3 regions of the Pseudomonas sp. 4CAES_32.4 genome follow, and region 2 is predicted to be linked to each of the others. Evidence: predicted binding sites of a transcription regulator. Region 2 holds the regulator's gene; each other region holds the start of a gene.

Region 1 (2,263 bases), 2.7 Mb from region 2:
CGAGCACCAAGGTACTGGCAGCACGCGAAGCACTGGCCTGCATCGAATCCAGTGCCAGGCTCGAACCGCTGCGCATGCCTTGCACCATCTGTTCGATCTCCTGGGTCGATTGCTGAGTGCGATAAGCCAGCGCTCGCACCTCATCGGCCACCACGGCGAAGCCTCTGCCGCTCTCCCCCGCCCGCGCCGCTTCGATCGCCGCGTTGAGTGCCAGCAGGTTGGTCTGCTCGGCAATCGCGCGGATCACATCGAGTACTTTGCCAATGTCCTGCGACTGGTTCGCCAGTGACTGCACCAGTTCGCCGGTGTGCTGCACATCATTGCTCAGCGCGCTGATGGCACTGGCGGTTTCGCTGACGCGTTCCTGACCCACATGCGCTGACTCGCTGGACTGCCGCGTGGCGTCCGAGGTCGATACCGCATTGCGTGCAACCTCTTCCACCGCCGTGGTCATCTCGTTGACGGCGGTGGCCGCTTGTTCGATTTCGTTGTTCTGCTGTTGCAGGCCCTGCGTGCTGTCGAGCGTCACCGCGTTGAGTTCGTCGGCGGCGGTGGTCAGTTGCGTGGCCGAGGCGCTGATGCCTTGCAGCGTTTCCCGCAAATTCTGCTGCATGGTCGCCAGGGCCTTGAGCAAGCGGCTGACTTCATCGTTGCCATGGGTTTCGATTGGGCGGGTCAGATCGCCCTGCGCCACGCTTTCAGCGGCGCTCACTGCGCTGCTCAGCGGACGAACGATACTGCGCGTCAGCAACATCGCCAACGCCACCGTGGCCAATGCCGCCAATGCAATGAACAGGCTGACGATGGTGCGCGACGTCTGGTAATGATCGGCGGATTTCTGGCTTTCAGCGGCCACCTGTTTGGTGAACAGGTCCGCCAGGTCATTGAGTTGCTTGCCGGAACCATCGACGACGGTTTTCATGTCGACCAGCAACAATTTGGTCAGCTCATCTCGCTTGCCTTGCTCGGCGAGGGTGAAGGATTGAGCGATACCGCTGCGATAGGCCGCGAAAGTTTTTTTGAACTGGTCGTAGAGCTGCTGGCCTTCCGGGGTGGTGACCAGTTTGTCGTAGGTGGCGATTTTCTCGCTCAGCTCTTTGTCGCGGGTGTCCATCTGGCTGCGGTAGGTGGCGATGTTGTTCGGATCCTGATCCAGCGCCATGCGCAGCGAGATGGTGCGGATACGTAGCATGATCTCGCGGATCTCGTCGCCGCCACGAATACTCGGCAACCACTGATTTTCGACCGCGACCTCACTGTCGCGGATGCTCGACATCTGCCCGAGCGCAAACACGCCGAGCAAAGCGACCAACACCGCGATCAGGGCGAATCCCAGGGCAGCCCGGGGAGCAATATTCAACTGACGAAGCAACATGACGCACGCCCTTATTCTTGTATTGGCCAGATTCAAGGGGCGAAGCCATGGCAGTCCCCTCGTGTTAGCGGGCTATCGGCAGGTTGTATGACGACTTGAAGGGGAAATGGGTTTTTGTCGGACAAAAAAAATCCCCGTATCTTTCGATACGAGGATTTTTAATATGGTCGGGGTAAGGGGATTCGAACTCCTGACATCCTGCTCCCAAAGCAGGCGCGCTACCGGACTGCGCTATACCCCGGTAAAAAAAAGGCGACCTTTCAAAGATCGCCTTCTTCGATCAGCGCTTTTGGCCTCTGATCTTAAGATTCGATCCCAGCGTTAACTGGTTTCAAAAATGGTGGGTCGTGTGGGATTCGAACCTACGACCAATTGGTTAAAAGCCAACTGCTCTACCAACTGAGCTAACGACCCAAAAATGGTCGGGGTAAGGGGATTCGAACTCCTGACATCCTGCTCCCAAAGCAGGCGCGCTACCGGACTGCGCTATACCCCGGCTTGAAATTGGCTCCGTGACCAGGACTCGAACCTGGGACCCAATGATTAACAGTCATTTGCTCTACCGACTGAGCTATCACGGAACTACATATTTCAATTTACAACGGTGAAACTTACTGCTTCCAGTCACTCGTTCGCATCGCTGCGTTCGTGTGTCTGAGGCGCGCTATTCTACAACCTAGAACACCTCTGTCAACCCCCTAAATTGCTTTCAAGTTAATGATTTGCAACTTATTTCAGATTTCAACTCAGTGAGCTGAGACCGTCTTGGCGACTGACTGCGGGGCGCACTTTACAAGCCTTTTCCTTTGAGTTCAACAGCCTAACGAAAAAAAAGGCCCCACAAGGTGGGGCCTTCCAATTTTCATTGGCGTTTGGGCTTAGTTGAAA
Region 2 (2,263 bases):
GTTCGGTGGCGTCGGTGATTTGCGACACTTCCTCGGCCTGCGGCATGTGCGGATCGATCTGGAAATTGACGATCGCACTGTGCAGTTCGCGTGTGAGCTTGCCCACTTCCTGATACAGGCCGCGGTCACGGGTCTGATTGAGCTCATGGATCAGTTGCACAGCGTCGCCGAACCTGCCTTTTTCAAGGCTCTCGACCAGTTCGACCGCGTGTTTTTTCAGGGTCGATTCGAAATCGCCCTGTGAAGATTCTTTATGCTCCATAGCTCCCCCGCGCGTTCATCAGCCGATGCGTTCGAAAATCTTCTCGATTTTGTCTTTCAGCGCCTGAGCCGTGAAAGGTTTGACTACGTAGCCGTTCACACCGGCCTGAGCGGCTTCGATGATCTGCTCGCGCTTGGCTTCTGCAGTCACCATCAATACCGGCAGGTGCTTGAGTTTTTCATCGGCACGCACGTGACGCAGCAGGTCGATACCGGTCATGCCCGGCATGTTCCAGTCCGTTACCAGAAAGTCGATGCTTCCGCTGTTGAGCACTGGAATGGCGGTAGTGCCATCGTCAGCCTCGACGGTGTTGGTGAACCCAAGATCACGCAGCAGGTTCTTGATGATCCGCCGCATCGTTGAGAAGTCATCAACGATGAGGATTTTCATGTCTTTGTTCAATTCGACCTCCAAGCAGTCTTAAACGCGCCCAGCACCTGGACGCGCCACTTCAATCAATCGGCGCAGCACTCGAAGACTGTCTGGAGCACAACAGAGCAAGACCGGTGCCGTTCATCACCGCACCAGCCTCGTTCGCAGTGTCCCCACACTGCCTTCAGCGCGCTCGCCACTCCCCCAAACGCCCCCGCAAACGGGCCGCGCACTGGCTGTGTAACTGGCTGACCCGCGATTCACTGACGCCAAGGACTTCACCGATTTCCTTGAGGTTCAGCTCTTCGTCGTAGTACAGCGCCAACACCAGTCGCTCACGCTCCGGCAAATTGGCAATCGCGTCCGCCAGCGCCGCCTGGAAGCGTTCATCTTCCAGATCGCGTGACGGCTCAAGATGAGCACTCGCGCCATCCTCGTGCAGCCCTTCGTGTTCGCCGTCCTGCAACAGGTCGTCGAAACTGAAGAGGCGGCTGCCCAAGGTGTCATTCAAAATCCCGTAGTAATCGTCGAGACTCAATTGGAGTTCGGCTGCAACCTCGTGATCTTTAGCGTCACGGCCGGTTTTAGCTTCAATTGAGCGAATTGCGTCACTGACCATACGGGTATTGCGGTGAACCGAACGTGGCGCCCAATCCCCTTTGCGCACTTCGTCGAGCATCGCGCCGCGGATTCGAATGCCCGCGTACGTTTCGAAACTGGCGCCTTTGCTGGCGTCATATTTGGTCGAGACTTCGAGCAGGCCGATCATCCCGGCCTGGATCAGATCTTCGACCTGCACGCTCGCCGGCAACCGTGCCAGCAAGTGATAGGCAATGCGTTTGACCAGCGGCGCGTAACGCTCGATCAGCTCGTATTGAGCATCGCGTGCCGACTTTTTGTAGTAATTCATACCGCTAGCGGTCATATGACAGGCCCTGCCGTTTGCTGCACGAGGCGCTCGACGAAAAACTCAAGATGGCCGCGCGGGTTGGCGGGCAGCGGCCAGGTGTCGACCTTCTGTGCAATGGCTTTGAACGCCAGCGCGCACTTGGAGCGCGGGAAGGCTTCGTAGACTGCACGCTGCTTCTGCACCGCTTTACGCACGCTTTCGTCGTAAGGCACGGCGCCAACGTATTGTAGGGCGACGTCGAGGAAGCGATCCGTGACCTTGGTCAACTTGGCGAACAGGTTGCGCCCTTCCTGCGGGCTCTGCGCCATGTTGGCGAGGACGCGGAAGCGGTTCATGCCGTAATCGCGGTTGAGCAGCTTGATCAGCGCGTAGGCGTCAGTGATCGAGGTCGGCTCATCGCAGACCACCAGCAACACTTCCTGCGCTGCGCGCACAAAACTGACTACCGAGTCACCAATACCCGCAGCGGTGTCGATCACCAGTACGTCGAGATTGTCGCCGATGTCGCTGAACGCCTGAATCAGACCGGCGTGTTGCGCCGGGCTCAGGTGGACCATGCTCTGGGTGCCGGAAGCAGCCGGCACGATGCGGATACCGCCCGGCCCCTGCAACAGCACGTCGCGCAATTCGCAACGGCCTTCGATGACGTCAGCCAGTGTGCGTTTCGGGGTTAGCCCCAGCAGAACGTCGACGTTCGCCAGCCCCAGATCCGCGTCCAG
Region 3 (2,263 bases), 3.0 Mb from region 2:
AGGCGCCAGCGCAGTTTTTCACCGGCGCGCAGCGGGATAACGGTCAGCTCGCCAAACGGCAGGCTGGTCGGGGCAGTCCATTCTTCACGAACCAAAGTAATGCGATCGGTGTTCGCCGGCAGGCCGTAGAAACGCGGGCCGTTGAGGCTGGCAAAGGCTTCGAGTTTGTCCAGCGCGTTACGCTGTTCGAAGGCTTCGGCGTACATCTCGATGGCGGCGTACGCGGTGTAGCAGCCGGCACAGCCGCAAGCGGCTTCCTTGGCGTGCTGAGCGTGCGGCGCCGAGTCGGTGCCAAGGAAGAACTTCGCACTGCCACTGGTGGCGGCGTCGAGCAGGGCTTCCTGGTGCGTATTGCGCTTGAGGATCGGCAGGCAGTAGAAGTGCGGCCGAATCCCGCCCACCAGCATGTGGTTGCGGTTGTAGAGCAGGTGATGCGCGGTGATGGTCGCGCCAACGTTGGCCGAAGCCTCGTTGACGAACTGCACGGCGTCGCCGGTGGTGATGTGTTCGAACACCACTTTCAGCGTCGGGAAGCGCTCGACCACACGACGCATGTGCTCATCGATGAAAATCTTTTCGCGGTCGAACACATCGACGTCGCCGCGGGTGACTTCACCGTGGATCAACAGCGGCATGCCGACTTCGGCCATGGCTTCGATCGCCGGCAGAATCTTGTCGATGCTGGTCACGCCAGAGTCGGAGTTGGTGGTCGCGCCAGCCGGGTACAGCTTGGCGGCGTACACGAAACCGCTGGCCTTGGCCTCACGAATTTCTTCGGGCTGGGTGCGGTCGGTGAGGTACAGCACCATCAGCGGCTCAAAGCGACTGCCGGCCGGGCGGGCAGCGAGAATCCGCTGGCGATAGCCATCGGCTTCAGCGGCGTTGCGCACCGGCGGTACCAGGTTGGGCATGATGATGGCGCGGCCAAAAGTGCGCGCAACATCGGCAACGGTATTGGTCAACACGGCACCATCGCGAAGATGAATGTGCCAGTCGTCGGGACGCAGCAGGGTCAGGCGGTCGGACATGAGGGGATTCCAGGCGGGTCAAACTGAGGCGAATGCTACCGGAAAAGACTCTTGCAGGCACTCGCTATCAAGTTTTGCGGGAAGCTTCCGATATCCCGTAGGTATGCCGTAAACATAGTGTGAATCGGTCTTTGTGTTTCAGAAGCCAATGGAGCCTCCCGTGCGCCAGCGTTATTTAGCCTTGCTCAGTGTGTTTGCCAGCCTCCCCGCGATGGCGCTCACGTACCAGACCCGTCTGGAGAACATTGAGTGGACGGTCGCCGGCGACAAGTTCGAATGTCGTCTGACCCAGCCGATCACCGATTTCGGCTCGGGTGAGTTCGTGCGCAAGGCCGGCGAGCAGGCGATATTTCGTCTGAACGCTTACAACGCGATGCTCGGCGGCGGCTCGGCGACGTTGCTGGCAGCGGCGGCGCCCTGGCAGCCGGGGCGCGGCGATATCAACCTGGGCAGCGTCAGAATCGGCAGCGGCAATGTGCTCTTCAATAGCTCGCAATCCCAGGCCGGCGGCTTGATCAGTGGCCTGCTCGACGGTCGCAGCCCGGTGGTGCGGCGTGCGTCTGGCGACGGAAGGGTGTCGGAAGTGCGTCTGTTGCCAGTCAAGTTCAGCAAGGCGTTCAACGACTATCAAACCTGTGTGGCGAAATTGCTGCCGCAGAATTTCGACCAGATCAAACAGTCGCAGATCGGCTTCCCTGGCGAAGGCGTTGACCTGGATTCCGCCGCCAAAGCCAGGTTGCAAGTGATGCTCGAGTTCATGAAGGCCGATCCGACGGTCAATCACATCGAGCTCGACGGCCACTCGGACAACAGCGGTAATCGCCTGACCAATCGGGAACTGTCGCGCCGCCGGGCGCTGGCGGTGGTCGACTTCTTCAAGGCCAATGGCATTCAGGAATCGCAGATCACCGTGCGGTTCCACGGCGAGCAGTATCCGATCGTGCCGAACACCAATGCGGCCAATCGCGCGAAGAACCGTCGGGTCAATGTCAAACTGGCGCGTGTGGCGCCGACAGTGGCTCCGGCGCCGCAAGCGAGTACGCCAGCCAGCACCGCAGCGACTTCCTGACCCGCCGGTCATCGTCGCGCTCTCGACAGATTCTGTCGCTTTGTCGTCTTAAGCTGTCGCGCCTCTGTAAATTATCGCGTTTGGGCGGTAGACTCCTCGGCTTTCCGTAGAACCCCGTGGAGTGATGGCATGGCGGACGTAAACAAGGTCGTTCTGGCGTATTCCG

The links. The regulator FliA, encoded in region 2, starts transcription of late flagellar genes. The targets are predictions, from matches to a motif close to CTAAAGTTTNNNNNNNNNNNGCCGNTAA.
Region 1: the regulator FliA is predicted to act here: its motif matches at 1,448-1,475, upstream of AC3Y64_RS23905 (methyl-accepting chemotaxis protein).
Region 3: the regulator FliA is predicted to act here: its motif matches at 1,095-1,122, upstream of AC3Y64_RS22365 (flagellar protein MotY).

What each region holds. Positions count from the first base shown of each region.
Region 1 is NZ_CM176882.1:5,313,375-5,315,637, forward strand. It holds gene AC3Y64_RS23905 (methyl-accepting chemotaxis protein) at 1-1,375, opposite strand, end outside; tRNA gene AC3Y64_RS23910 (tRNA-Pro) at 1,540-1,616, opposite strand; tRNA gene AC3Y64_RS23915 (tRNA-Lys) at 1,714-1,789, opposite strand; tRNA gene AC3Y64_RS23920 (tRNA-Pro) at 1,795-1,871, opposite strand; tRNA gene AC3Y64_RS23925 (tRNA-Asn) at 1,881-1,956, opposite strand; gene clpB (ATP-dependent chaperone ClpB) at 2,254-2,263, opposite strand, start outside.
Region 2 is NZ_CM176882.1:1,739,763-1,742,025, reverse strand. It holds gene AC3Y64_RS07870 (protein phosphatase CheZ) at 1-262, opposite strand, end outside; gene AC3Y64_RS07865 (chemotaxis response regulator CheY) at 281-652, opposite strand; gene fliA (RNA polymerase sigma factor FliA) at 819-1,559, opposite strand; gene fleN (flagellar synthesis regulator FleN) at 1,556-2,263, opposite strand, start outside.
Region 3 is NZ_CM176882.1:4,985,729-4,987,991, reverse strand. It holds gene pyrC (dihydroorotase) at 1-1,028, opposite strand, end outside; gene AC3Y64_RS22365 (flagellar protein MotY) at 1,189-2,097, shown strand; gene AC3Y64_RS22360 (argininosuccinate synthase) at 2,227-2,263, shown strand, end outside.